Regions from separate parts of the Micromonospora sp. DT227 genome, predicted to be linked through region 2. Evidence: riboswitches for the same ligand, from Rfam matches in the RefSeq annotation. Region 2 holds a riboswitch; the other holds the start of a gene.
The links. A riboswitch is a leader RNA that binds a small molecule or an ion and turns the genes downstream of it on or off. The one in region 2 is predicted to bind ZMP and ZTP.
Positions count from the first base shown of each region.

Region 1: another riboswitch for ZMP and ZTP. It lies ahead of ACLQ2W_RS22005 (bifunctional 5,10-methylenetetrahydrofolate dehydrogenase/5,10-methenyltetrahydrofolate cyclohydrolase); the one in region 2 lies ahead of ACLQ2W_RS12590 (glycine hydroxymethyltransferase).

Region 1 covers NZ_JBNCLA010000006.1:280,073-289,961, reverse strand. The annotation lists gene gcvP (aminomethyl-transferring glycine dehydrogenase) at 1-1,108, shown strand, start outside; gene ACLQ2W_RS22045 (DUF5999 family protein) at 1,203-1,403, opposite strand; gene ACLQ2W_RS22040 (chorismate-binding protein) at 1,527-2,714, shown strand; gene pip (prolyl aminopeptidase) at 2,727-3,674, opposite strand; gene ACLQ2W_RS22030 (MarR family winged helix-turn-helix transcriptional regulator) at 3,726-4,235, shown strand; gene def (peptide deformylase) at 4,246-4,755, shown strand; gene ACLQ2W_RS22020 (GNAT family N-acetyltransferase) at 4,775-5,551, opposite strand; gene ACLQ2W_RS22015 (sulfite exporter TauE/SafE family protein) at 5,551-6,327, opposite strand; gene ACLQ2W_RS22010 (endonuclease/exonuclease/phosphatase family protein) at 6,502-7,281, shown strand; gene ACLQ2W_RS22005 (bifunctional 5,10-methylenetetrahydrofolate dehydrogenase/5,10-methenyltetrahydrofolate cyclohydrolase) at 7,285-8,175, opposite strand; ZMP/ZTP riboswitch at 8,189-8,270, opposite strand; gene ACLQ2W_RS22000 (hypothetical protein) at 8,268-9,293, opposite strand; gene ACLQ2W_RS21995 (beta family protein) at 9,412-9,889, shown strand, end outside.
Region 2 covers NZ_JBNCLA010000003.1:61,081-70,969, forward strand. The annotation lists gene ACLQ2W_RS12580 (S8 family peptidase) at 1-439, shown strand, start outside; gene ACLQ2W_RS12585 (hemerythrin domain-containing protein) at 549-1,049, shown strand; ZMP/ZTP riboswitch at 1,133-1,222, shown strand; gene ACLQ2W_RS12590 (glycine hydroxymethyltransferase) at 1,241-2,677, shown strand; gene ACLQ2W_RS12595 (hypothetical protein) at 2,732-2,983, opposite strand; gene ACLQ2W_RS12600 (PLP-dependent aminotransferase family protein) at 3,052-4,365, opposite strand; gene ACLQ2W_RS12605 (alpha-hydroxy acid oxidase) at 4,367-5,470, opposite strand; gene ACLQ2W_RS12610 (alpha/beta hydrolase) at 5,463-6,437, opposite strand; gene ACLQ2W_RS12615 (cytochrome P450) at 6,434-7,657, opposite strand; gene ACLQ2W_RS12620 (SGNH/GDSL hydrolase family protein) at 7,725-9,008, opposite strand; gene ACLQ2W_RS12625 (class I adenylate-forming enzyme family protein) at 9,322-9,889, shown strand, end outside.

The sequences.
Region 1 (9,889 bases), on a different contig from region 2:
GGGTGAGGGGCACCGGGACGTGTGTCTGATCCCGTCGTCGGCGCACGGCACGAACGCCGCGTCGGCGGTGATGGCCGGCATGCGGGTGGTCGTGGTGGGCTGCGACGCCGACGGCAACGTCGACCTCGTCGACCTCGACGCGAAGATCGACAAGCATCGGGACGCCCTGGCGGCGATCATGGTGACGTACCCGTCGACGCACGGCGTGTACGAGACGGGCATCGCGCAGTTGTGCGCGAAGGTCCACGACGCCGGCGGTCAGGTGTACGTCGACGGGGCGAACCTCAACGCGCTTGTCGGGTTCGCCAAGCCGGGGCGCTTCGGCGCGGACGTGTCGCACCTGAACCTGCACAAGACGTTCTGCATTCCGCACGGTGGCGGCGGGCCGGGGGTGGGTCCGGTGGCGGTGCGGGCGCACCTGGCGCCGTTTCTGCCCGGTGATCCGGTCGGCGCGTCCGTCGACGGCCGGCCGGCGATCTCCGCGGCCCGGTACGGGTCGGCGGGGATCCTGCCGATCCCGTGGGCGTACCTGCGGATGATGGGCGCCGACGGGTTGGCGCGGGCCACCGCGGTGGCGGTGCTCGCGGCGAACTACGTGGCGGTGCGGCTGCGGGAGCACTTCCCGGTGTTGTACGCCGGCAACAAGGGCCTGGTGGCGCACGAGTGCATCCTGGACCTGCGGCCGTTGACGAAGGCGACCGGGGTGAGCGTCGACGACGTCGCGAAGCGGCTGATCGACTACGGTTTCCACGCGCCGACGATGTCGTTCCCGGTGGCGGGCACGCTGATGGTGGAGCCGACCGAGAGTGAGGACCTGGCCGAGTTGGACCGGTTCTGCGACGCGATGATCGCCATCCGCGCCGAGATCGACCAGGTGGGGTCCGGGCGGTGGCCGGCGGGCGACAGTCCGCTGTCGAACGCGCCGCACACCGCGGCGATGGTGTCCGGCGACGAGTGGCCGCACCCGTACCCGCGGTCGGTGGGCGCCTATCCGGGGGCGGTGGACCGGGCGGGGAAGTACTGGCCGCCGGTGCGGCGCGTGGACGGCGCGTACGGGGACCGGAACCTGGTCTGTTCGTGTCCCGCGCCGGAGGCGTTCGAGGAGTGAGGGCGTGCACGCCGGGGCGGTGGTGGATCGCCGCCCCGGCCGGCGCGTCGACGGGCTTCGTCGGCGCGTACGCTCACTGACGCTGCGTGATGGCTCAGGCGACGAGGGCGTGGCGGGCCGGTCCCCGGTGCGGGGCGATGGTCCGCCCGTCGGGGAGCAGCTCACCGGTGTCCTCGAAGATGATGACGCCGTTGCAGAGCAGGCTCCAGCCCTGCTCAGGAAAGCAGGCGAGGACGCGGGCGGCCTCGCGGTCGGTCGCGTCGGCGGAGGGGCAGGTGGGCTGGTGCTGACACATCGGGTTCTCCGGACTGTGGGGGCACTGTGTCATGGTTCACATGACCAGTGACGCACAGTACCAAGCTCAACCGCGCAACACCGAGCAAGGTCGCGGCTTGTTCACCCAGAATGGGCTGAACGGATGAGGCGGAACGGTCCAGACGGCGTGGAAGCGCTCCCACACGTGCCGGTCGCGGTGCCCGGCGCGCCGCCCGCCTGCCGGTCCCGGCTGGTCGAGACCGCCCGGTTGCAGTGGCGCCTCGGCGACGACGGCGACCCCACCGACCTGGCGCAACGCTTCCTCACCGCGCACGGCGTCGACGTCGACGACCTGTCACGGCCCGGCCGGCACACCGCCGACGGGCCGTGCGGGGCGGCGCTGTTCCTGTCCGCCGCCGCCGGCGCGTACGCCGTCGGCGCGCCGACCGGCGCGCCCACACCCGTGCCGGCGCTGCCCGACCTGGTCGCGGTCGTCTACCACCACGGCGACCGCCCGCACCGGCCACCGTCGCCGGCCGGCTGGCGGCTGGGGGACTGGCGCGACAGCTGGACCCCGGACGCACACGCCGCCGCCGTCGAGTCGGTCCGCGCCGCCATCGCCCGCGGCGACGTCTACCAGGTCAACCTCGTCGGGCACGCCGCCGCCGACTACACCGGCGACCCGCGCCCCGCGCTGCGCCGCCTCGCCGCGCTGCCCGGCGCCCGCTACGGCGGCGCCCTCACCGGGCCCGGCTGGGCGCTGGGCTGCGCCTCCCCGGAGACGCTCGTCGCGACCGAACACGGCCGGCTCGTCACCCGCCCGATCAAGGGCACCCGCGCGGCCACCGCCGCCGGCCGCCGCGACCTGCTCGCCTCCGCCAAGGAACGCGCCGAACACATCATGATCGTCGACCTGGAACGCAACGACCTGGCCCGGGTGGCCCGCACCGGCTCCGTCCGGGTCGACGAGCTGTTCGCCGTACGCCGCTGGTGCGACCTGTGGCAGGCCGAGTCGACCGTCTCCGCGGCGCCCGCCGACGGCCTGGGCCTGGCCGACCTGCTGCGCGCGGTCTGCCCCGGCGGATCGGTCACCGGCGCGCCGAAGCACGCCGCGCTCGCCCAGGTGGCCGCGCGGGAGCCGGTCGGGCGCGGCGCCGGCATGGGCGCGTTGGGCTGGGTCGGACCGGACCGGCTCGACCTGGGCCTGACCATCCGCACCGCCGCCGCCGACGCCCACCGGCTGCACCTGTGGGCCGGCGGCGGCATCACCTGGGACAGCGACCCCGCCGCCGAGGTCGCCGAGGCCGCCGCGAAGGCCGCCCCGATCCGCGCGCTGCTGGCCGCCGGCTGACCGCCCGGCCCCTCAGGCGGCGGCGAACGCGTCCAGGGCGGCCACCACCCGCTCACCGACGCCGTGGCCGCGGCCGTGCCCGCCGGACTCGACGATCTCCATCCGGGCGTCCGGCCAGTCCCGGGTCAACCGCCACGCGATGTCCGGCGGGCCGCTGACGTCGAGCCGGCCCTGCACGAGCACCCCGGGGATGCCGGCGAGCCGGCCGGCGTCGCGCAGCAACTGGCCGTCCGGCACGAACCCCAGGTTCGCGAAGTGGTGGGTGACCAGCCGGGTGAACCCGTACCGGAACACCGGGTCGGCGTAGCGCAGGCTGGGCGCGTACCCGCCGGCGAGGGAGACGTGCACGTCCTCCCAGTCGCACCAGTCGCGCGCCGCCCGTTCCCGCACCGCCGGGTCGGGGTCGTTGACCAGCCGGGCGTACGCGGCGGCCAGGTCGCCGTCGCGGTCGGCCTCGGGCACCCCGTCGCGGAACCGTGCCCACTCCTGCGGGAACACCCGACCCATGTCCCGGGTCACCCACTCGATCTCGCGGCGGGTGTTGGCCACCACGCTGAACAGCACCAGCGCGGTGACCCGCCCCGGATGCGCCTGCGCGTACGCCAACGACAGCGCCGAACCCCACGACGCGCCGCACAGCAGCCACCGCTGCACGCCCAGATACGCGCGCAGCGCCTCCATGTCGGCCACCAGGTGCCCGGTGGTGTTCACCGACAGGTCGGTCGCCGGGTCGGCGGCCGACGGGGTGCTGCGCCCGCAGCCGCGCTGGTCGAACAGCACGACCCGGTAGGCGGCCGGGTCGAACAACCGCCGCCACGACGCGTCGGCGCCCGAGCCGGGACCGCCGTGCACCACCAGCGCCGGCCGGCCGGCCGGGTTGCCGCAGGTCTCCCAGTAGACGCGCTGGCCGTCGCCGACGTCCAGGTGCCCCGACGCGTACGGCTCGATCGGTGGATACATGTCCCAGGTCCTCCCCACACCGGAAACGACAGCGCTGTTACATTAACGGATGTGACCGCCCCCCACCGCGACGCCCTCGGCACCCTGCTCCGCCACGTCCTGGAACTGCTCGACGGCGACGTCGCCGCCGTCCACGACCGACTCGGCCTCACCGACTACCGGCCCCGCTACTCACCCCTGGTCCGCGCCCTGGTCACCGACGGACCACTACCCATCCGCGACCTCGCCGCCCGCGTCGGCGTCACCCACTCCGCCGCCAGCCAGACCGTCGCCGGCATGCGCCGCGCCGGCCTGGTCACCCTCACCCCCGGCGCCGACGCCCGCCACCGCATCGTCACCCTCACCGACCGCGCCCGCACACTGCTGCCCGCCGTCGAAGCCGAATGGGCCGCCACCACCGCCGCCATGCGCCACCTCGACACCGAACTGCCCGTACCCCTCGCCGACGAGCTGTACGCCGTGCTCACCGCCCTGCGCCACCGCCCGCTACGCGACCGCATCGCCGACACCGGCCTGCTCCCGCCGGCGGGTGGGACCCCCGCACCGGTAAGCAACGGATAGCCTTCCGGGCATGACTATGCGCCCGATCCGGATCATCGGCGACCCCGTCCTGCGCACCCCCAGCGAACCCGTCACCACCTTCGACACCGAACTACGCGCCCTCGTCGCCGACCTGATGGACACCCTGCTCGGCGCCCCCGGCCGCGCCGGCGTCGCCGCCCCCCAGATCGGCGTCAACACCCAGGTCTTCGTCTACGACGCCGACGGCCACCGCGGCCACCTCATCAACCCCACCCTGGAACTGTCCGAAGACCTCCAGGACGACGACGAGGGCTGCCTGTCCATCCCCGGCCTCTACTTCCCGACCCCCCGCGCGCTGCACGCCACCGCCCACGGCTACGACCAGCACGGCGAACCCCTCACCATCACCGGCAGCGGCTTCCTCGCCCGCGCCCTGCAACACGAAACCGACCACCTGCGCGGCCGCCTCTACGTCGACACCCTGCGCGGCGACACCCGCCGCCGCGCGCTACGGGAGATCCGCGCCGGCCGCTTCGACTCACCCAGGCGAGGCCGCTGACACCCCACAGCCCCCTCGGTCAGCCGGGCAACCGGGTCAACGCGCACTCAGTGAACCCGGCCACCCGAGTGAAACCCAACCGCTCGTACAACCGCACCGCCGCGACGTTGTCCACCCGCACGTTCAACGTCACATGATCCACCGACGCCCGCAGCCGCGCGCACAACGCCGCCACCACACCCGCCCCCAGACCACGCCCCCGCACCGCCGGATGCGTCGTCACGTTCCCCACCGCCGCCACCCCCCACCGCGGCGAGAACACGTGCACCCCCGCCACCGCCACCAACCGACCACCCGCACGCACCCCCACGTACTGACCGGTGTCCACCATCCGCGCGTCGAACCAGTTCCCCGGATACGCCACCGCGTACAACTCCCGCAACAACGGCAGATCCGCCCGCCCCAACGGCTCACCCACCGCCGGCACCGCCGCCAACCGCCCCGGATCCGTCAACGCCATCCGCACATGCGCCGCCGCGTCCGACACCGCGTACCACCGCGCCACCGTCGCCTCCAGACCGGGGGACAGGTGCGCCCACAACCGCGCCGGCAACACCGGCGCCGCCGCCACCAACAACCCCGACAACGCCGCCACCCGATCCGGCGCCGCGAACGCCAACAACGTCGGCAACTCCACCCCGTGGTACAGCAACACCACCTCGTCACCCGACCGGAACCACGACGTGTACGGCCAGAAGAAATCGTCCAGATCACCCAACTGGTAGGCGTGCAACACCGGATCCCGACCCAACAACCCGGCCAGCACCGCCCGGTCGTGCTCCGCCCGCACCACCATCACCGCACCGCCACCCACTGGTCGTAACCCAACCGCGCCACCAACGCCAACACCACCACCAACAGCACCACCCGCACGAACCCCGCACCCCGCCGCAACGCCATCCGCGCGCCCACCACCGCCCCGGCCACGTTGCACACCGCCATCGCCGCCCCCAACAACCACCACACGTGCCCCGTCACCCCGAACACCACCAGCGCCCCCAGATTCGTGCCCGCGTTCACCACCTTCGCCATCGCCGACGCCTGCACGAAATCCGCACCCACCAACGCCGTGAACGCCAACACCAGGAACGTGCCCGTACCCGGACCGATCAACCCGTCGTACAACGCCACCCCCAACCCGGCCACCGCCACCGCCACCACCACCCGCCGCCGGGTCCGCCGCGACGGCGACGCCACCACCCCCAACCGCGGCCGGGTCAGCACGAACACCGCCACCGCCACCAACACCACCAACACCACCGGCCGGTACGCCCCCGCCGGCACCGCCCCCGCCAACGCCGCACCCAACCCCGCCGTCACCACCGCCAACCCCGCCGCCGGACCCGCCACCGCCCAATCCAGCCTCGTCCGCCGCGCATACGTCACCGCCGCCGTCGACGTACCGAAGATCGCCGCCAACTTGTTCGTCCCCAACGCCGTCGCCACCGGCACCCCCGGCGCCGCCAGCAACAACGCCGGCAACAACAGCAACCCGCCGCCACCCACCACCGCGTCCACCCACCCGGCCAACGCGGCAGCGGCCAGCAACGTCACCAACGACCCGGCATCCACGGCCGCATTCTGCCCACCCCGCCACCACCCGCGAGCACCCCTGTGGCCAGCCTCACCGCCCCCGACGACGCCGCACCCACAACCCGACCGACGCCACCGCCACGAACACCAGCACCGAACAACACAACAGCTTCACCATCCGACCAGCCTGCCACCACCACGTAGGGTGTGCAGGTGCGCCTGGCCACCTTCAACCTGCTGCACGGCCGCTCCCTCACCGACGGGCTCGTCGACCCCGACCGACTCGCCGCCGCCGTCACCGCCCTCGACGCCGATGTGCTCGCCCTCCAGGAAGTCGACCGCGACCAGACCCGCAGCGGCAAACTCGACCTCACCGCCCTCGCCGCCCACGCCCTGCACGCCGACCACCACCGCTTCGCCGCCGCCGTCGTCGGCACCCCCGGCGAACACTTCCGCCCCCTCACCCACGACGACGACGGCCACGGCGAACCCCTCTACGGCGTCGGCCTCATCAGCCGCCACCCCGTCCGCTCCTGGCAGGTCACCCGCCTACCCGCCGCACCCGTCCGCTCACCCATCTACATCCCCGGCCCCCGCGGCGGACTCGTCCTGCTCCGCGACGAACCCCGCGTCGTCCTCGCCGCCGTCCTCGACACCCCCCACGGCCCACTCACCGTCGCCGCCACCCACCTGTCCTTCGTCCCCGGCTGGAACATGTGGCAACTACGCCGCGTCGTGCGCGCCCTGCGCGCGCTGCCCGCCCCGCGCATCCTGCTCGGCGACCTCAACCTCCCCGCCGGCCCCGCCGCCGCGCTGTCCCGCTGGCGCCCCCTGGGCCGACGCCCCACCTACCCGGCCGGACAACCCCGCGTCCAACTCGACCACATCCTCGCCGACCCCCACCACCTCGACCGGCTCCCACCCGTCACCGCCGTCGACACCCCAACCTCCACCGTCTCCGACCACCGCCCCCTCGTCGTCGACCTCGGCTGACCCTCACCCCACGCCGGTCTGCCGCTGGGCCGCGCGCACCGCGTTACGGAACAACATCGCCACCGTCGTCGGACCCACCCCACCCACCCGCGGCGTGATCGCACCCGCCACCCGCGCACACGACTCGTCCACATCCGGCAACAACCGCCGCCCCTCGTAGCGCACCCCACCACCGACCACCACCGCGCCCGGACGCACATGCTCCGGCCGCACGATCCCCGGCACCCCCGCCGCCGCCACCAGAATCTCCGCCCGCCGCGTGTACCGAGGCCAGTCCGCCACCCCCGTGTGCACCACCGTCACCGCCGCGTTCGCCGTCGGCCGCTTCTGCGCCAACAACATCGCCAACGGCCGACCCAACGTCGCACCCCGACCCAGCACCACCACCTCCCGGCCCGACACCGGCACCTGATGGAACGCCAACAACGCCTCGATCCCCGCCGGCGTACACGGCAACGGCCCCGGCAACCCCAACGCCAACCGACCCATGTTCACCGGATGCATGCCGTCCACGTCCTTGTCCGGATCCACCTCGGCCAACGCCCGGTCGTAGTCCAGACCCCCCGGGATCGGATGCTGCACCAGCACCCCGTGCACCGCCGGGTCCGCGTTGAGATCCGCCACCACCGCGTGCAGATCCGCCTGCGACGCCGACGCCGGCAGGTGCACGTGCGGCGACGCGAACCCCAACGCCGCCGCCTGCCGCTGTTTGATCCGGATGTAACCGGCGCTCGCGTCGTCGTCACCCACCAGCACCGTCGCCAACGCCGGCGTCACCCCCACCGCACGCAGCTCCGCCACCGACGCGGCCACCTCACTCCACACCCGCTCGGCCACCGGCGCACCCGGCAACAACCGCGCCGACGAACCCGCAACCACCGAAGAAGAAGACATGCGGCACCTCGCCCGCGGAGGCCCAGGCGGTCGACCCCCACGACGAGCTCCCCGATGGTTCACCCATCCCCGTGCCGCCAGTCGCGTCCCCCTCACCCTCCCACAGCGCGCGCCACGATCGCATCCACCACCGACTGCCACCCCGGCAACGACGCCAACACCGCATCCGCCCGCCGCCGCCGATCCGCCGCCGACACCACCTGAAGATCCGCCAACACCGCCACCAACCCCGGCCGCAACGCCCGCTCCCGCTCCGGCGCCACCGCCCCCAACACCACCAGACACCGCGCGTACGTCACCAGCACCCAGAACATCGCCTCCCGGTGCCGCCCCGCCGCCACCAACGCCGCCCCACCGTCGAACACCACCGGCCGCCCCGCCACCGCCAGATCCGCCCCGAACGCAAACCCCTCCCGCGGCAGCCGCGCCACCTCGTCGAACACCACCGCCAACCCGGCCAGATGCTCCCGCACCCGCCCCGCGCCCACCCCACCGCCGTCCAACGTCGCCAACAACTGCGGATACCGCCCACCGAACCCGTGCCCCGCCAACACCTCCGACGCCCGCACGTACCGCCGCCGCACCGTCGGATCCACCAACCCCGCCACCGCCGGCCACACCGCCAGCAGCGACGTCGGGAACACCCACGTCAACACCTGCTCCGCGAGCGGCGCCCCCGCGTCCAACACCCGCAACCCGTCCTCGACCCGCCGCCGCACCCCCGCGCACCGCCGCCGCACCCACACCGGATCCGCGAACCCCGTCGCCACCCGCCGCCGCACCGCCGCCAACCGCCCCGACGGATCCGCGATCACCCCATCGGTACGGAACATCGGCGCGAACACCCACGACCCCAGCACGTCCTGCGGCTCACCCACCTCCGCCCAGGTGACCGAACTGACCTCCAACAACACCCCCCGATGGACGAACTTGCCCACCTTCACGCCGGGGGAGTCCCGCACCAGCAGCACGTCCACGTCCGACCACACCGGCAACACCGCGTCGTCCGGCAACCCCACCGTCGAGCCACTGAACAACGCTCCCTCGACCGACGGATCAACCCGCATCCGCTCCCGCACCCAGTCGACCGCCACCGCCCGCGCCGCACCCACCCGCATCCGACCGATCCTGCCACCACCACAGCCAGCATCCGCACACCCACGGTTGCCGATCGGACACGAAGCGTGGACCATCGATGACAGTAACTGTCGGTCGGATCGTGTGGGGCGATGCGCAATGGCGGACTACTTCCCGATACTCCACGGCCGCGCCGGCGAGTTCGACGCCATCGACCAGATCCCCGACGAACTGGCGCCCCACCTCCTCCCCATCTTCGACGTCGCCGCCACCACACACGGGCCCATCCACGACGCCCGCACCTTCAGTCGGCGCGCACAGGACACCCTTCCCCGCGACATGACCATCGCCGTCGACGCCCACCACCTACCGGACCCCGCCACCGGACTCCGACGACCGCTGCCCGACATCGCCGAAGACCTGCACCAGTGGGGCAACCCGATGCTGCCCGTCGCCCACCCCCACGACAGCCCCGCACGACTGGCCGACATCCGCGACGCCGCCGCCCTGCACGGCCACGGCGCCGTCCTGCGACTCGACCCGACCGACGACGACGCCGAAACCCGGGCGCACCACCTCCTGTCCGCCATCGACCTGCACGCCGAACACACCGTCCTGCTCCTCGACGCCGCCCACC
Region 2 (9,889 bases):
CGCGGTGGGCCCGACCGGCGCGAAGAGCTACTACTCCTCGTACGGGCAGGGCGTGATCGACGTGACGGCGCCGGGCGGCGACACCCGGTTCCGGACCCAGGGCGCGCGTTCCACGTCGACCGACGGCATCCTGTCGACCACCTTCAACACCGTCACCCGCACCAACGGGTGGGGCTACAAGCAGGGCACGTCGATGTCCGGCCCGCACGCCACCGGCGTCGCGGCGCTGGCGCTGTCGGCGCACCCGGGCATGACCCCGGGCCAGCTGTCGTCGTTCCTGGAGCGCACGGCGACCGCCAAGCCCTGCCCGGTGGGCGTCTACAACCCGGTCCCGCTGATCCCGACGGGCCCGAACGCGTACGACGCGACCTGCTCCGGTGGGGCGCGTAACGGGTTCTACGGCGCCGGCGTCGTCGACGCGTACACCGTGGTGAAGTAACCCGGCACACCTCGCGGACCGGGCCCGGCACGATTGCCGGGCCCGGTCTGTTTGTCCTGGTCGGACGCCGGGTAGGGGGGCCAGATCAGTCGACCTAGGAGGTAACCCGGTGTCCACCGACGCGATCGTCCTGCTCAAGGAGGACCACAAGGAGATCCGCCGCCTGTTCAAGGCGTTCCAGGACGCCGAGGACGGGCCGGCGAGCCGACGCGGGAAGGTCGTCACGCAGATCCTCGAGGCGCTGACGGTGCACACCTACCTGGAGAACGAGGTGATGTACCCGGAGGTCCGCAAGCTGGTCCCGGACGTCGAGGACGACATCCTCGAGTCGTACGAGGAACACCACGTGGCGGACGTGCTCTGCCTCGAACTGCACGCCATGGACGCCGACGACGAGCGGTTCGTGGCCAAGACGACGGTGCTGATGGAGAACGTGCTGCACCACGTCGAGGAGGAGGAGCAGGAGTGGTTCCCGAAGGTGCGCGAGGCGCTCGGCCGGAACCAGCTCCAGGAGATCGGCCAGCGCATGCTGGACCTGCGGCCGACGGCGCCGAAGACGCCGACCGCCCCGAAGGCGCTGAAGAAGGCACGCGACGCCGTGGACGCCTGACGCGCAGGTGAGAAGGGGCCCCTTCTCGACGCGAGGCGTTAAGAAGGGGCCCGTCCTTACCCCCGGGGCGGGCGGCTAGGATCGGCACGGGCCGTGACTGGCGCGTGGAGATGGAGCACCATCGGGGAGCGGCCTCATCATGAGGACGCATGCCGAGCGCCTGGGCCTTCCGCACGTCACCAGGAGGTCGCATGTCGCACAACGCCGAGTCCACCGCCTTCCGCAGCGCGCTGGAGGTGATCCGCGCCGTCGAGCCGCGGGTGGCGGACGCCATCTCCGCGGAGCTGGCCGACCAGCGCGAGTCGCTGAAGTTGATCGCCAGCGAGAACTACGCCTCCCCCGCGACGCTGCTGGCGATGGGGAACTGGTTCAGCGACAAGTACGCCGAGGGCACCGTCGGGCGCCGCTTCTACGCCGGCTGCCAGAACGTGGACACCGTCGAGGCGCTCGCCGCCGAGCACGCCCGGGAGCTGTTCGGGGCCGCCCACGCGTACGTGCAGCCGCACTCCGGCATCGACGCCAACCTGGTCGCGTTCTGGGCGATCCTGGCCGACCGGGTCGAGTCCCCCGCGCTGAAGAAGGCGCAGAAGCGCCAGGTCAACGACCTGACCGAGGCGGAGTGGTTCGCGCTGCGCCGGGAGCTGGGCGACCAGCGGATGCTCGGCATGTCGCTGGATGCCGGCGGCCACCTCACCCACGGCTTCCGGCCGAACATCTCCGGCAAGATGTTCGACCAGCGCAGCTACGGCACCGACCCGGCCACCGGGCTGATCGACTACGACAAGGTCGCCGAGGCGGCCCGGGAGTTCCGGCCGCTGATCCTGGTCGCCGGCTACTCGGCGTATCCCCGGAAGGTCAACTTCCGGATCATGCGGGAGATCGCCGACTCGGTCGGGGCCACCTTCATGGTCGACATGGCGCACTTCGCCGGGCTGGTCGCCGGCAAGGTCTTCACCGGCGACTTCGACCCGGTGCCGCACGCGCACATCGTCACCACCACCACGCACAAGTCGCTGCGCGGGCCGCGCGGCGGCATGGTGCTCTGCGGCCCGGAGCTGGCCGACCAGGTCGACCGGGGCTGCCCGATGGTGCTCGGCGGCCCGCTGCCGCACGTGATGGCCGCCAAGGCGGTGGCGCTGGCCGAGGCGCGGCGCCCCGACTTCGCCGACTACGCGTCTCGGATCGTGGACAACGCGCAGGCGCTCGCGGACGGGCTGCTGCGCCGGGGCGCGTCGCTGGTCACCGGCGGCACCGACAACCACCTGGTGCTCATCGACGTCTCCGGCTACGGCCTGACCGGCCGGCAGGCCGAGCAGGCGCTGCTGGATTCCGGCATCGTGACCAACCGCAACGCCGTCCCGCAGGACCCGAACGGCGCGTGGTACACCTCCGGCATCCGGATCGGCACGCCGGCGCTGACCACCCGGGGGCTGGGCGCCGCCGAGATGGACGCGACCGCCGAGCTGATCCACACGGTGCTGGACCGGACCACCGCCGGCACCGGCCCGGACGGCGCCGCGTCGAAGGCGAAGTACGTGCTGGACCCGGCGGTGGCCGAGTCGGTCGGCAAGCAGGCCGCCGACCTGCTCACCCCGTTCCCGCTCTACCCCGAGGTCACCCTCGGCTGAGCCGCTGTCACCCGGCAGGGGCCGGCACCCGGCGCGGGTGCCGGCCCCTCGCCGTCAGCGCAGCGGGCGCTTGAGGTGGTAGCGGTGCACCTCGGTGCTGCCCTGCACGTTGTTCACGTCCTCGGCGGCGGTGACCAGCTCCCAGCCCTCCCGGCCGACGCGGTTGAGGTGCGCGACCGCGGTGTCGCCGTACGCGGTCACGTCGGTGCGGGACCCGTCCGGGCCGTACCAGACGAACGAGACGTGGAAATTCCGGCCCTGCCCCTGATAGCGGCGGACCAGCAACGCGTACTCCCAGGCAACCATCCGTCCATTATCAACGGACACCGGGTCGCCGGGAACACGGGTGGTGCCGGAACCACGACCCTGCGGCGTCAGGCCGGCGCGCCCACCGCGGCCGTGGTGTCCGCGACCAGCGCCGCGAGCCGGTCCAGGCCCACGTCGATCTGCGCCGGAGTGACCGCGCTCACCGACAGCCGCAACGCGTTCACCGGTGTGCCGGCGTCGTAGAAGTGCGCCATCGGGGTCCAGAGCACGCCGTACTCCCGGGCCGAGCGGTGCAGCAGCGCGTCGTCGACCGGGAACGGCACGGCGACCACCACGAAGAAGCCGCCGGCCGGCACGGTCCAGCCCACCGGCCCGCCGGCCGGGAAGCGGCTGGCCAGGCCGTCGACCAGGTGGCCAAGGTTGCGGGCGTACGCGGCCCGCTCCCGGACGTTCGCGGCGACAAGTGAGCAGTCGTGCGCCAGCAGCGCGCCGCCGATCACCGCCTGGCTGATCGGGGACGTGTTCACCGTGACCATACTCTTGATCTTGGCGAGCTGGTCGGCGAGCGGGCCGACCGTGCCGTCCGCGCCGCCCACCCGCTGGTCGGCGACCACGTAGCCGACCCGTGCGCCGGGCAGCACCGTCTTGGCGAACGAGCCGAGATAGACCACCCGACGCACGGTGTCGAGCGCCTTGAGCGTGGGACGACGGTCCACGCCGGCGGCCGGGAACAGGCCGTACGGGTTGTCCTCGATCAGCAGCAGCTCCTCCTCGGCGGCCAGGTCGAGCAGCCGGCGGCGCTGGGCGGTGTCCATGCTGACCCCGGACGGGTTCGCGAAGTCCGGCATCACGTAGCAGGCGCGCGGGCGCAACCCCTCGGCGCGGGCCCGGCGCACCCCGGCCCGCAGGTCGGCCAGGTCGACGCCGTCCGGGCCGCCGACAACCGGACGCACCGGCAGGTCGACCAGGCGGGCCGCGCCGGTCAGCCCGACGTACGTGGGCGCCACCGCGAACAGCACGTCGGCCGGGTCGGCCCGCAACGCGCGCAGCACCAGGAACATCGCCTCCTGGCAGCCGACCGTCACCACGATCGTCTCCGGGTCGACGGTGAGCCCCTCGTCGACGGCGAGGTGCCGGGCGATCAGGTGGTGCACGATGCCCTTGGTCCGGCCGTACTGCAACAGCGTCCGGTCCACCTGGGCCGGGCTCAGCCCCAGGTCGTCGGCGAGGTGCGCGCGGAACCGGTCCAGGTGGTCGGGCAGCAGCGCCGAGTCGAAGAACTCCTCGTACGGCCGACCGGCGGCCAGCGACACCGCGTCGGGATAGTGCTGCGCCACCTCGTTGAGGAAGTTCATCGAGTTCAACGCCGGGTCGCCGACGCTGCCGTGCAGCGCCTCGACGGTCAGGTCCACCGGTTCCACGTCAGGCTCCGATCCGGGTGCGCAGCCGCCGGGCCGAGGCCGGGTCGGGGCAGCCGCTGAGGATGAGCGCGTCCCGCAGCTCGGCGGCGAGCAACGCCAGGGCGGCCTCGGCGCCGGCCCGGCCGCCGGCCGCGAGCGCCCAGAGCAGCGGCCGGCCGACCAGCACGCCGGCCGCGCCGAGCGCGAGCGCGCGCAGCACGTCGACGCCGCCGCGGATGCCGCTGTCCAGCAGCACCGCGCACCGCTCCGCCACCGCGTCGACCACCTCCGGCAGCACGCTCGCGCTGGCCGGGGCGGCGTCGAGCTGCCGGCCGCCGTGGTTGGAGACCACCACCGCGTCCACGCCGGCGTCCGCCGCGCGGACCGCGTCGCGCGCGTCCAGGATGCCCTTGACCAGCAACGGCACCGGGGTACGCGCGCGCAGCCAGGCCAGGTCCGCCCAGCTCACCGCCGGGGCGAAGACCGCGCCGGTGTGCGCCGCCACCGCCGAGACGCCGGGCGTGCCCTGGTGGGCCAGGTCGTCCCGACCGCCGGGCAGGTTGGCGGCGGTGACGTGCGCCGGCAGCGTGAAGCCGTTGCGCACGTCGCGCAGGCGCCGGCCGAGCACCGGCACGTCCACGGTGAGCATCACCGCCGCGCAGCCCGCGCCCAGCGCCCGGTCCAGCAGCTCCGCCACCAGGCCCCGGTCGCGCAGCCAGTAGAGCTGGAACCACACCGTTGCGCCGGCCGCGGCGATCTCCTCGATCGGCGTGCTGGACAGCGTGCTGGCCACGTAGGGCACTCCCGCCGCGCCGGCCGCCGCCGCGAGCGCCGGCTCCCCGTCGGCGTGCAGCAACCGCTGGTACGCCATCGGCGCGACCGCCACCGGCAGCGCGGCCCGGCCCCCGGGCAGCGTCGCCTCGGTGCTCGGGGTGTCCACGCCGGCCAGCATCCGGGGCAGCACGGCCACCCGGTCCAGCGCGGCCCGGTTGGCGGCCAGCGCGGTCTCCGCGCCGCTGCCGCCGTCGACGAAGTCCCAGACGTCGGCCGGGAGCACCGCCCGGGCCAGCCCGGCGAAGTCGGCCAGGCTGGCCGGCGGCACGAAGGCCGGGGCGGGGTCAGCCACGGTCGGTCCCGACCGGGGCCCCGGCCGACGCCGGGTCGAGGCCGAGGTGTGCCCGCAGGAACGCGGCGACCCGGTCCTGGGCGTCGCGGCCGGCGTCGAACACGCCGGGCATGGCGAAGAAGCCGTGGATCATGCCCGGGTAGTCGGCCGTCTCGGTCGGCACGCCGGCCCCGCCCAGCCGCTCGGCGTACCGCGCGCCCTCGGCGCGCAGCGGATCGTGCCCGGCGGTCACCACGAGCGCCGGCGGCAGGCCGGACAGGTCCTCGGCGAGCAGCGGCGAGGCCAGCGGGTGGGACGCGTCCGCCGGGTCGGCGAGGTAGTGGCCGCGGTACCAGTCCACCGAGTGCCGGTTGAACAGCAGCGGGTCCTCGTCGTCGGCCGGGCGACGGCCGGGACGCTGGTCGGTGTTCGGGTAGACAAGCACCTGGGCGGCGAGCCGGGGTCCGCCGTCGGCACGGGCCAGCAGCGTCACCGCGGCGGCCAGGTTGCCGCCGGCGCTGTCCCCGCCGACCGCCAGCCGGCCCGCGTCGATCCGGAACTCGTCGGGGTGCGTGGCCAGGTGGCGCAGCGCGGCGTGGCAGTCCTGGACCGCGGCCGGGAACGGGTGCTCGGGGGCAAGCCGGTAGCCGACCGTCACGGTCTGACAGCCGGCGAGGTTGACCAGCCGGCGGCAGATCCCGTCGGCGGTGTCCACGCTGCCGAGCGTCCAGCCACCGCCGAAGAACCAGACCAGCGTGGGCAGCGGACCGTCGCCGGCCGGCCGGTGCACCCGCACCGGCAGCGGCCCGGCCGGGCCGGGCACCTGGCTGTCGCGTACCTCGGCGACCGGCTCGACCGCGCCGCCGCCGGCGCGGATCGCGGCGAGGTCGGCGGCGCGGGCCTCGGCGAGGGTCTGGGTGTAGAGCGGCACGGCGCCCGCCGTCGCCCGGGCGGCCCGCCACGCGACCACCTGTGGATCGAGCGTCATCCGGCCTCCCCGGTGGTGACGAAGAGCTTGTCGATGCCGCGCAGGAAGAGGCTGCCGCTGTAGGTGTACGGCTGGGTGACCGCGAGTCGGGGGAAGCGGGCGAACAACCGGGGCAGCGCGATCCGGCCCTCCAGTTTCGACACCGCCGAGCCCAGGCAGAAGTGCAGTCCGACGCCGAAGGCCAACGACGGTGGGCCGTCCCGGTGCGGGTCGAAGCGGTCCGGGTCGGGGAAGCGGGCCGGGTCCCGGTTCGCGGCGGCGATCAGCAGCAGCACGTTGTCGTCGCGGGCCACCGGCACGCCGTCCAGGTCGGCGTCGGCCGGCGCGGAACGGGCCAGGAAGTGCACCGGGCTCTCCATCCGCAGCACCTCGTCCACGCAGCCGCGGGCGAGCGCGTCGTTCCCGGGCAGCGCGGCGGTCACCTCCGGATGGTCGAGCAGCAGCGGCAGGCCGTTGCTGAACATGTAGACGGTGGTGACGAAGCTGGCGTTGAAGAGCACGATCAGGTTGCTGATCAGCTCGTCCTCGGTGAGGTCGACACCGCCCGCGTCGAGCACCTCGACCAGCCCGCTGATCAGGTCCTCGCCGGGGGCCCGGCGGCGGTGGGCGATCAGGTCGCGGTAGTAGGCCCGCAGTTCCTCGGCGGCCTGGTTGGCCCGGGTCAGCCGCTCCGGGGTCTTGCCGGCGACGTCCATGTACTCGTCGATCCAGTCGACCCGCTGCCGGTACCAGGCCAGATCGGCGGCGGGCAGGCCGATGAACTCGGCCATCACCAGCGCCGGGACCGGGTACGCGAAGTCGGCGACGAAGTCCACCTCGGTGCCGTCCGCGCCGGCCTCGGCCATCGCGTCCAGGCGTTCGGTGACGATCCGCACCACCACCGGCTCCAGCGCGCCCAGCCGGCGCGGGGTGAACGTCTTGGCGAACACCGCGCGCATCCGGGTGTGGTCCGGCGGGTTGACGAACATCATCGAGGTGAGGAACGTCCGCAGGATCTCCTGTTCCTCCCAGCCGGGCGGGAAGCCCTTGTACCACTCCGGATCGCGCAGGATCCGGTCCACCACGTCGTACCCGCCGGCGACGGCGGTGACGGTGCTGTGCTCGGCGCGGGTGGGAATGGCGTTGATCGGCCCGTGCGCGTGCAGGGCCGCGTAGTAGGGATAGGGGTTCTGCCGGCCCTGTTCGCTGTACAGGCCGGTCAGGATCTCACTGACGTCCACGGCGTTCTTCCTCCCCAGGAAAAGGCGGCGGGGGCGGCCACCGTGTCGACGCCGCCCCCGCCCGGTGTCACAGCCCGAGCAGCCGCAGCGGGACGGCGTTCGCCATCGCCTGCGCGCCCGCGTCGTTCGGGTGGATGTGGTCCCCGGCGTCGTACGCCGGCAGCAGCCGGCTGGGCTGCGCCGGGTCGCGCAGCACGGCGTCGAAGTCGAGCACGCCGTCGAACTCGGCCCGGCCGGCCCCGCGCAGCCAGGCGTTGACGGCGTTGCGGGTGGCGTCCTTCTCCTCGGTCCACACGCCCGGCCCGCCGTTGCCCTCGTACGGCGTGATGGTGCCGACCAGGCTGGTCAGCCCGCGCGCCTTGACCTGCTGGTTGAGCTGGCGCAGCGAGGCGATGATCGCCTCGGCGCTGTCGCCGTTCATCCAGATGTCGTTGATGCCCAGGTGGGTGATGACGGTCCGGACGCCGGTCTGCGGGAACACGTCCTCGTTCAGTCGGGCCAGCGCGTTCGGGCCCAGCTCGTAGTAGCCGGGGAAGCCGCCCGCGCCGGGCTCCGGGCCCTCGTGGTTGAGCCGGTTGCCGGCCAGGCTGAGGTTGAGCACGCCCGGCGTACGGACCTCCGGGCGGGCGTCGATCAGCCGCGCGGCGAGCAGGTCCGGCCAGCGCTTGTCGGCGTTGACGGTGCTGCCGTTGCCGTCGCCGATGGAGTCGCCGAGCACCACCACCGAGCCCGGCGCGACCTTGCGCTCCACGTCGATGCCGGAGAGGAACATCCAGCAGCAGTTCGGCTTGATGGTGAAGCCGGCGCCGCCGGCCGCGGTGGTCAGGTCCGTGGCGCCGATGAAGTTGGTGACCCGGGACTGGCCGTGGAACGTGACCGGTCCGGTGAGCACCGGGAAGTACAGGGTGACCACCAGGTCCTCCTGCTCGGCCACCGGGTAGGACAGCGGGTCGCTGAGCAGTTCGGCGCCCTTGCTGATGGTGGCCGACGTGCCGCCGGTGAACGTCAGTTCCCGGACGCTGGCCGGGTCGACGTCGGACAGGTCGTCGGCGGTGGCGGTGTTCGGCCGGGCGACCGTGGCGTGCCCGACCTTGACGGCCTGCTCGCCGTAGAGGTTGGTGAGGCGGACCCGCAGGCGCGGACCACCCACCGTGGTCTGCACCGTCATCCGGATGCTCTGGTCGCTGAGGCCGGTGTTGGTCAGCCCCACGGTGTTCCCGCGGGTCACCGCGGCGGCCCAGCTCCCCGCCCACTCGGCGCGCCCGTGCCCGGCGCGGTCGGTGTCGGTGGGGCCGGCGCTCGCGGTGACCGCCGGGGTGCCGGCGATCAGCAGCGTTGCGGCGGAAGCTATGACGTGCCATCTCTTCGGGGTCGGCATCGATCCTCCATGTTCGGCAACCCCGGGCGCGGCGCGGTCGGCGCCACCTGCCCGGGCGATGGACCGGAAACTAGCCGCCGCTGGTGACGAGCGTCAATCAACCTGATCGACATGATCAAATGCCCGCGGGATGCCGGGCCCCGACGTTCGGCTCTGTCCGCCGTGGACCGCCGCTGCCTAGGCTCGGAAGCGGCGGCGGTGCGGTCGCCGACCCGGCACCCGCCGTCCGAGTACCGGCCCTGACCTGGGCCGGGCGCCGCTCGCGGACAACGATGGGGGCTGCCCGATGACCGACCGGCCGAACTACGTGCACGAGGCGCTGGAGCTGTTCGCCGGGTTCGGCGACCGGGAGGCGTTGGTCGGCGGTGACCGCCGGCTCACCTACCGGCAGGTCGCCGCCGAGGTGCGCGGCCTGGCCACCGCGCTGCGCCGGCACGGCGTACGCCCCGGCGCGGCGGTGCTGGTGATGCTCGGCAACACGGTCGAGGGCCCGCTGCTGCACCTCGCGTTGCACCTGCTCGGCTGCCGCGCCATGTGGGTCGCCCCGGTCACCTCCCGCCGCGAGATCGACGAGTTCGTCGCGCTGGCCGCGCCGGAGGTGTTCGTGCACGATCCCCGCGATCCGGAGTCCGGGCAGGTCGCGGCCGGCCTGGTCGGCGTACCGGTGCGGTGTCTCGGCCCCGGCGGCGCCGGCCCGGACCTCACCGCGGGCGGCGACGGCGACGACCCGACCGACCTGCCGGCCTCCGGGCCGGCGCCGGAGTCGTTCCTCCAGACCAGCGGCACCACCGGCACGCCGAAGCTGGTGCACCACCGGGAGAGCTTCTACCGGCAGGTGCTGGTGCTCGCCGCCG